Regions from separate parts of the Thaumasiovibrio subtropicus genome, predicted to be linked through region 3. Evidence: predicted binding sites of a transcription regulator. Region 3 holds the regulator's gene; each other region holds the start of a gene.
The links. The regulator PurR, encoded in region 3, represses purine synthesis genes. The targets are predictions, from matches to a motif close to TNANGNAAACGTTTNCNTNA.
Positions count from the first base shown of each region.

Region 1: the regulator PurR is predicted to act here: its motif matches at 1,352-1,371, upstream of folD (bifunctional methylenetetrahydrofolate dehydrogenase/methenyltetrahydrofolate cyclohydrolase FolD).
Region 2: the regulator PurR is predicted to act here: its motif matches at 1,013-1,032, upstream of metK (methionine adenosyltransferase).
Region 4: the regulator PurR is predicted to act here: its motif matches at 734-753, upstream of pckA (phosphoenolpyruvate carboxykinase (ATP)).

Region 1 is NZ_AP023054.1:1,031,520-1,033,728, reverse strand. Features, by position in the region: gene TSUB_RS04925 (hypothetical protein) at 1-777, opposite strand, end outside; tRNA gene TSUB_RS04920 (tRNA-Arg) at 1,029-1,105, opposite strand; gene folD (bifunctional methylenetetrahydrofolate dehydrogenase/methenyltetrahydrofolate cyclohydrolase FolD) at 1,441-2,209, shown strand, end outside.
Region 2 is NZ_AP023054.1:575,458-577,666, reverse strand. Features, by position in the region: gene tkt (transketolase) at 1-824, opposite strand, end outside; gene metK (methionine adenosyltransferase) at 1,182-2,209, shown strand, end outside.
Region 3 is NZ_AP023054.1:1,852,553-1,854,761, forward strand. Features, by position in the region: gene purR (HTH-type transcriptional repressor PurR) at 338-1,342, shown strand; cyclic di-GMP riboswitch class I at 1,522-1,621, shown strand; gene TSUB_RS08360 (TfoX/Sxy family DNA transformation protein) at 1,745-2,209, shown strand, end outside.
Region 4 is NZ_AP023054.1:81,916-84,124, reverse strand. Features, by position in the region: gene hslO (Hsp33 family molecular chaperone HslO) at 1-598, shown strand, start outside; gene pckA (phosphoenolpyruvate carboxykinase (ATP)) at 995-2,209, shown strand, end outside.

The DNA.
Region 1 (2,209 bases), 820 kb from region 3:
CCACTGCACAACGACATACTCTTCTTTACAGCCCAATACGACCGTATGGCGCGCGATAGAAGAGAGGGTTGTTTTGGGTTGCGTGATGGTCACACCTTGTTGCCACAAGCGAGACAATCCTCCTCTCGCGTTCGCTTGCCTTACTTCACTACGAAAATGCCCCAACAATGATAAATCGGCATTCCAAGCTTGCTCGACTAGCCAGTATGATTTCGTTTGTTCATCGACCGTTTCAGCACTGGGTCTGGATTGGCAAACATTGATCAACAAGGCGTTAGGTAAAGGTTGGCCAGAATGCCTGCGGGTTTGCTCAGGTAAAGGCACATCTCTGACACGTTTTAATGAATGCATTGGCAGTACATTGTTTTTTACCGCCACTGTCGATTTCCCACCTTGGCGAAGCAATGTCAAAAAATCATCGATGGGATGAGGTTTGTTACGTTGGTATTCGAAAACCATAGACCAATCAGAGAACTGCAGATGAACAGCTTCTCTTTGCCCATTTTGTTCGGTGTACAGCAGTTGCAATGCTGAAATCGGCGCGCGATGCGTTATGAGCTGATGATCATCATAGGTTAGACAGGCAATGTTGTCTTCATAAACAAGACAAACACTGTACGCTTTAGCGTAGTCGCCAAACTTTTGCTTAAACAACAACATCTCATCGGGTTTAGCTAGCCCTTTTACCTGCTCTGCAAGCAACAGCGGTAGCGCTTCTGCTGTGTTAACTTCTTGCTTAAAAAATCCCAAATCACAACGTATTGACTGCGATCGCATGACCTAAACTCCCCCCTATAACCGCTATCCCTTTTACCCCTCGGCGAGACACAAACCCTCCTTGATTCATGAAACGACACACCAAGAGATATTTTCTTACACCCTCTTGATTATGCCTATCGGTTCGAAAACATAACTGGGGTGAGATCATGATTCCTGAGAGTATTTACGCAACTGGAGAAAAAATCAGCAGAGATGGGAAAATGGTGCACAACGCAAAAAGCCAACCCGAAGGTTGGCTTTTCTCAATATGGCACGCCCTACAGGATTCGAACCTGTGACCACATGCTTAGAAGGCACGTGCTCTATCCAACTGAGCTAAGGGCGCATTGTGGGAAGTGATTATACGGGTCGAACTCGTGAGGTCAACGGGCGACCCAGAGAAAATTTCGTTTTTTAGTTCAAGTGATTAAAGTCTGGCCTCTTAGCGCCTAACAATACGGCGATAGCATAAACTTTCCAGAAATTAAGTGGCACCATCCAAATAGTTGCTCCATTTTTTTGCCTACCCTTCTCTCGGTTTATTTACAGTATTGTCAAAAACTTAGCGTTAACATTTCATTTAAATAACCCCCGACGCAAACGTTTGCTTAGTGGATCTTATTAACAATCTCTGCCAAACTATGCGACAAAACGTCAGCCCATGATCACAAAAGGAAAACCATGTCAGCGCAAATTATCGATGGTCGCCTCATTTCTCAAACCGTCCGCCAAGAAGTCGCTGCGCGCGTTAAAGCGCGGACCGATGCCGGTTTAAGGGCGCCAGGACTCGCCGTAGTCCTCGTCGGTGAAGATCCTGCATCGCAAGTGTATGTCGGTAGTAAACGTAGAGCGTGCGAAGAAGTCGGTTTTATCTCTAAATCGTTTGACATGCCACATACGACAACGCAGGAAGAGTTACTGTCTCTGATTGACGAGCTCAATGCAGATGGCACGATAGATGGCATTTTGGTCCAGCTTCCGCTTCCAGCAGGCTTGGATAGCACCGAGATACTGGAACGCATCATTCCTGAAAAGGATGTTGATGGCTTCCACCCATACAATGTCGGGCGTCTTTGCCAACGCATTCCTAAACTACGTTCTTGTACCCCAAAGGGAATTATGACGCTCATCGAGCGTTATAATATTCCGACCCATGGTAAGCATGCCGTTGTGGTTGGCGCATCGAACATTGTCGGTCGTCCCATGACACTAGAGCTATTGCTTGCTGGCTGTACCACAACAACCTGTCACCGCTTTACTCAAGATCTAGAAGGTCATGTACGCCAAGCAGACCTTGTTGTTGTTGCGGTGGGCAAACCGAACTTTATTCCAGGCGATTGGATTAAAGAGGGTGCAATTGTGATTGATGTGGGCATCAATCGTCTCGACGATGGCAGCTTGGTCGGTGATGTTGAATATGATATCGCAGCTCAAAAAGCCTCCCACATTA
Region 2 (2,209 bases), 1.3 Mb from region 3:
AATTCACGTGCTGCAGCAATTTCGTCGTGACCAAGTGGTGCACCGTGACAATCATGAGAACCGGCCTTGTTTGGCGAACCAAAGCCAATGATAGTCTTACAACAGATGATGGTAGGTTTGGTCGTTTCTGCTTTCGCTGCTTCAATAGCGGCATTGATTGCATCACTGTCATGACCATCAACCGCTAGCACGTGCCAGCCATATGACTCAAAACGCTTCTGCGTGTCGTCGGTAAACCAACCTTCGACTTCGCCATCGATTGAGATGCCGTTGTCATCCCAGAAGGCAATCAACTTACCTAGGCCCAGCGTACCTGCTAGCGAACACGCTTCGTGCGAGACACCTTCCATCAGACAGCCGTCACCCATGAAGACATAAGTGAAGTGATCAACCACATCGTGACCATCGCGGTTGAACTGTGCCGCGAGCGATTTCTCAGCCAGCGCCATACCAACAGCGTTGGTAATACCTTGACCAAGTGGACCAGTGGTCGTTTCTACACCTGGTGCATAACCATATTCTGGGTGGCCTGGTGTTTTAGAGTGCAGTTGACGGAACTGCTTAAGATCGTCAATCGACAGATCGTAGCCCGCTAGGTGGAGCAGAGAATAGATCAGCATAGAGCCGTGACCATTCGACAGTACAAAACGGTCGCGGTCAGCCCACTCTGGGTTCTGTGGGTTATGGTTTAAGTGATCACGCCATAGTACTTCAGCGATATCAGCCATACCCATAGGCGCACCCGGGTGACCAGAGTTAGCTTGTTGAACACCATCCATGCTCAACGCACGGATTGCATTAGCAAGTTGTTTACGAGACGACATGTCTGCTCCTGAGTGAAAAACAGTGTTAGTAGGGTTTCTCGCCATTCTTTTATAGAGAAACTGCATTTGGCGGGGCGGTATTGTCGCAAAGCGAGTAAATGACTGCAAACATTTTACGGAGCAAATAGCGCTATTATTTCAATCAGATGAATCAATTTTTGCCTAAACAATTGATGCGTAACCATTCATCACGCAAACGATTGGCTCACACTTAATAAAAACCCTCCTCATTGAGATGTTGATTTTGATCTCACTACAAGTAGAATAGACGTCCAGATGTAGATACCTCTACACATATGAATGGATAAATAATCTACAATTCATATGCCCTTTATTTAATTATTAGTGGATACGCTCATGTCAAAACACCTGTTTACTTCTGAGTCAGTTTCTGAAGGTCATCCGGATAAAATTGCCGATCAGATCTCTGACGCTGTATTGGATGCCATTTTAGAACAAGACACGAAAGCACGTGTTGCCTGTGAAACCTACGTTAAAACCGGCATGGTCATGGTAGGTGGTGAGATCACAACGTCGGCTTGGGTTGATATCGAAGAGCTTACTCGCCAAACCGTCCGTGAAATCGGTTACGTTCATTCAGACATGGGCTTTGATGCCGACTCATGTGCTGTACTCAATACTATTGGTAAGCAGTCTCCTGACATTAACCAAGGTGTTGATAAGGCTGATCCAAAAGAACAAGGTGCAGGTGACCAAGGTATCATGTTTGGTTACGCCACTAACGAAACTGACGTGTTAATGCCAGCACCTATCACTTACTCTCACCGCTTGGTAGAGCGCCAAGCAGAAGTGCGCAAAAATGGCACGCTTCCTTGGTTGCGTCCAGACGCAAAAAGCCAAGTGACTTTCGCTTACGACCAAGGCAAGATCGTCGGTATTGATGCTGTTGTACTCTCAACTCAGCACTGTGATTCAATCTCTACATCAGATTTGCGTGAAGCGGTAATGGAAGAGATCATCAAGCCAGTACTACCTTCAGAGTGGCTAAACCAAGACACTAACTTCTTCATCAACCCAACTGGCCGTTTCGTTATCGGTGGCCCTATGGGTGACTGTGGTCTAACAGGCCGTAAGATCATCGTTGATACCTACGGTGGTGCAGCTCGACATGGTGGTGGTGCTTTCTCTGGTAAAGATCCATCAAAAGTTGACCGCTCAGCGGCATATGCAGCGCGTTATGTGGCGAAAAACATCGTTGCTGCAGGTATGGCTGATCGTTGTGAAATTCAATTGTCTTATGCGATTGGTGTTGCAGATCCAACTTCTATCATGGTTGAGACGTTTGGTACTGAAAAAGTACCTCACGACGTTATCATCGCAGCAGTGCGTCAGTTCTTCGACCTACGCCCTTACGGCCTACAAGA
Region 3 (2,209 bases):
TGTTATTTAATGACACAGACTGCAAATACGGCCAGTAACTCGAGATGGGATTGCATCGAGCGTATAAACTACCCAAGCAATTCGTAAACCCATAGTGCTGAATAGTGATAAACACGTAGACAAGTGGTGAGAAATGCCGCAAGTGGTACCCCTGATATCACAATGTCGCGCTAAAATTCCGTATATCATTTCATAAAGATTGCACTATCGTCCTTACTCAGTAGAATGTGAACGCAAGCGATTACATAATGAAATGTTGCTGTGACCGTTTACACGCAACCACTCAATAATAGCCAGCGATGCGTACTGCTGGCAGATACGATATTAGAAGAAAAAAATGGCAACCATTAAAGATGTTGCGCGCATGGCTGGCGTCTCAACGACGACTGTCTCGCACGTAATCAACAAAACTCGATTCGTCGCAGAAGCTACGCAGAAAAAAGTGTGGGAAGCAATCGACGAACTCAACTATGCGCCAAGTGCCGTTGCGCGTAGTTTGAAGTGTAACTCTACCCGCACTATTGGCATGTTAGTAACCAAATCTAACAACCCTTTCTTTGCCGAGGTGGTTCACGGCGTTGAAGAGTATTGCTACAAAGCCGGCTACACACTGATTCTATGTAATACCGAAGGCAACTTTAACAAACAGCGTGATTACCTACGCATGTTAGCTGAAAAACGCGTCGATGGTCTTCTCGTCATGTGCTCAGATCTTGATGACGAACTACTTGCCATTCTCAATCGTCAAAAAGATCTACCGATGGTCATTATGGACTGGGGACCAGAATCTGTTACCACAGATAAGATTCGCGATAACGCAGAGAAAGGGGCGTATCTCGCCACGCGTCACTTCATCGACAATGGCCACCAAGAGATTGGTTGTGTGTCAGGCCATTTGCAGCGCAATACCTGTGTCGAGCGCATGAAAGGATTCAGTGCCGCGATGCAAGAGGCGAACTTGCCTATCAATCAAGATTGGATTATCGAAGGCGACTTTGAGTGCGAAACGGCAGTGAAAGCGGCGCAAGATTTCATCGCAATGGATCAACGCCCTACTGCTATCTTCTGCTTCAATGACATTATGGCGATGGCGTTAATCAGTACGTTTGAGCAGGCAGGTATTAGTGTACCAGACGATATTTCGGTGATTGGCTATGACAACATTGATTTATCTCCTTACTTTTCACCACCTTTAACGACAATTCACCAGCCTAAGCACCGTTTAGGTAAAAAGGCAGTCGAGTTACTGATGGCGAGAATTAAAGATAAAGAACACGATAGCCAATTATTCGTCATGGAGCCCGAATTGGTAGTACGTAAGTCTGTAAAACGTATGAAATAAATTCATCATCTTTTTATAAATGCCTGCTTTGAGAACAAGCGGGCATTTTTTTGCCTTTTATGCAAATACGCCAATATTCTGTTCTGCACTTATCAAATTTCCCGTCAAAATTATGGTACCAATATCACGTTTTTATTGGGACGAAGATCAAAACCTATATTGATATAAGCTAAATATTGTCACGAACAGGGCAAACCATTCGAAAGATTGGGACGCAAAGCTTCCGGCCTAAATACAAGATTTTTAACGAATCTGGTAAATGGTAGCGGGGTTGCCGATGGAAAAACTAGTTGTACACACGGAAGTTGACAGAGCGTTGACATTCAGGAACTGCAGCTGGTCTATTCTTGGTTCCTAGCTCTGATTAGTGGTGACCTATTCACATAATCACCGAGATGTAGCATGGACAAACCAGTACTAAAAACTTCAATAAAGTTACTCAGTCGTTTTGGGACAATTAAGTCGCGTTCAATGTTTGGCGGTTTTGGCCTTTTCTTAGGCGAAACCATGTTCGCACTTGTTGTAAACGATAAACTTCACCTACGTGCTAACGCCAGTAACGAGCGTCAGTTCAAGGAGAGTCAATTCCAGCCTTACGTTTACAAAAAGCGTGGGTTCCCGGTTGTCACTAAGTATTATGCAATACCTGACACCTGGTGGGATGACGAAGATCAGATCATCTCTCAAGCATCCCTCGCACTCACCGCAGCGCAAGAGGATAAAAAGGATCAAGAGGCAAAAAAGGCGAAGTTGCCTGACCGAATCAAAGATTTACCCAATCTGAGATTGGCAAACGAACGAATGCTGAAAAAAGCGGGTATTACCACTGTTGAAGAGCTCGTAGAAAAAGGCGCTTTACAGGCATTC
Region 4 (2,209 bases), 1.8 Mb from region 3:
AGGCGATGTTAAAGACGGCACGATTCAGTCCCTGATGGGTAAAGGCCACTTAGTCATTACCATCGATCCAGTAAAAGGTGAACGTTACCAAGGCGTGGTTGGCCTTGAAGGGGAAACCCTTTCAGAGGTATTGGAAAACTACTTCGCAAACTCTGAGCAACTTCGCACTCGCCTTATCTTACGTACCGGCCAACACGACGGCCAAGCGAATGCGGCAGGCATGTTGCTGCAAGTACTGCCCGACGATAAAGGTAGCGAAGAGGACTTTGACCACTTGCTACAACTGACAGAAACCGTCAAAAACGATGAGCTGTTTGGCCTAGACGCGGAAGATGTGCTTTATCGCCTCTATCACCAAGAGAGTGTTCAGCTCTTTGAACCTCAACCTGTCGCCTTTAATTGCAGTTGCTCGCGTGAGCGCAGCGCATCGGCGATTCGTTCCATTGATCGTGCAGAAGTCGATCAGATTTTGGCGGAAGAAGGTGAAATTGCCCTTCATTGTGATTACTGCGGTACAAGTTACAAATTTGATAGGATTGATGTTGCCGCTTTATTCGAAAGTCCAATTAGCCAGACATCAGGCAATCAAGCACACTAAGCAAGACCATACATATAACATTCCCTAATGGAATACTAAAAAACCGACCAAAAGGTCGGTTTTTTATTTTGCGATAATAAAAAACCTCAAAACTTTCCGCCACATTCAGCCCGTGAATTCATTATAAATTTGCGCTGAGGCACATTTTTACCCCACCAAAGCCACTGATTTACCAGACTTATTTTTGAATAAATATTAATCAAATACGCTGGCGTATCCCTTTATGACAATTGTAAACTAAACAAGGGAAAAACAACGATAAAATATTACTTTCCCTTAACAAATTTGTGGTTATTTTTTGACTGGCCTCCCTGAAATTCCAGATTTTGGTTGCTAGCATGGATACCAGATAATGATTCTTACAACATCTTACCCAAGTTACCCTAAGGAGCACCTATGACAATTACAAACGTCGACAACAAGGTTGCAAATGCGCTGGACTTATCTCGCTATGGTATTGAAAATACTGTTGAAATCGTAAGAAACCCATCCTACGACATGCTGTTTGAAGAAGAGACTCGCAGTGACCTAGAAGGTTACGAGCGCGGTGTCATCACCGAGCTTGGTGCGGTGGCTGTCGACACAGGCATCTTTACAGGACGTTCGCCGAAGGACAAATACATTGTCAAAGACGCAACAACCGAGGAACACATGTGGTGGACCTCAGACGCTGTTAAAAATGATAACAAACCGATAAAACAAGATGTTTGGGATGACCTGAAAGCATTAGTCACAGGCCAGCTGTCTGGCAAGCGTTTATTCGTGATTGATGGATACTGTGGTGCCAATCCAGACACGCGCTTAAGCATTCGCATTATTACCGAAGTGGCATGGCAAGCTCACTTCGTGAAGAACATGTTCCTTCGTCCAACAGAAGACGAACTCAAAACCTTCGAGCCTGATTTTGTTGTCATGAATGGCGCTCGTTGCACCAACCAGAAATGGGAAGAGCATGGCCTGAATTCTGAAAACTTCACCGTATTTAACCTCACCGAACGTATGCAGTTGATTGGTGGTACTTGGTACGGTGGCGAGATGAAGAAAGGGATGTTCGCGATGATGAACTACTTCTTGCCGCTGAAAGACATAGCTTCAATGCACTGTTCGGCCAACATGGGCAAAGACGGTGATGTTGCGATCTTCTTCGGTCTATCTGGTACCGGGAAGACAACCCTCTCCACAGATCCAAAACGTGCGCTTATTGGTGATGACGAGCACGGCTGGGATGACGATGGTGTCTTTAACTTCGAAGGCGGCTGTTATGCGAAGACCATCAAGCTATCGAAAGAAGCTGAGCCAGACATCTACAATGCAATTCGTCGTGATGCGCTGTTAGAGAATGTGACCGTTCGTAATGATGGCTCTATCGACTTTGATGACGGTTCGAAAACGGAAAACACCCGTGTGTCTTACCCGATCAACCACATCGATAACATTGTCAAACCTGTCTCCAAGGGCGGTCATGCCAATAAAGTCATCTTCTTATCAGCCGATGCCTTTGGCGTACTTCCTCCGGTATCAAAACTGACACCAGAGCAAACCAAGTATCACTTCTTGTCTGGCTTCACCGCGAAACTTGCCGGTACCGAACGTGGCATTACTGAGCCAACA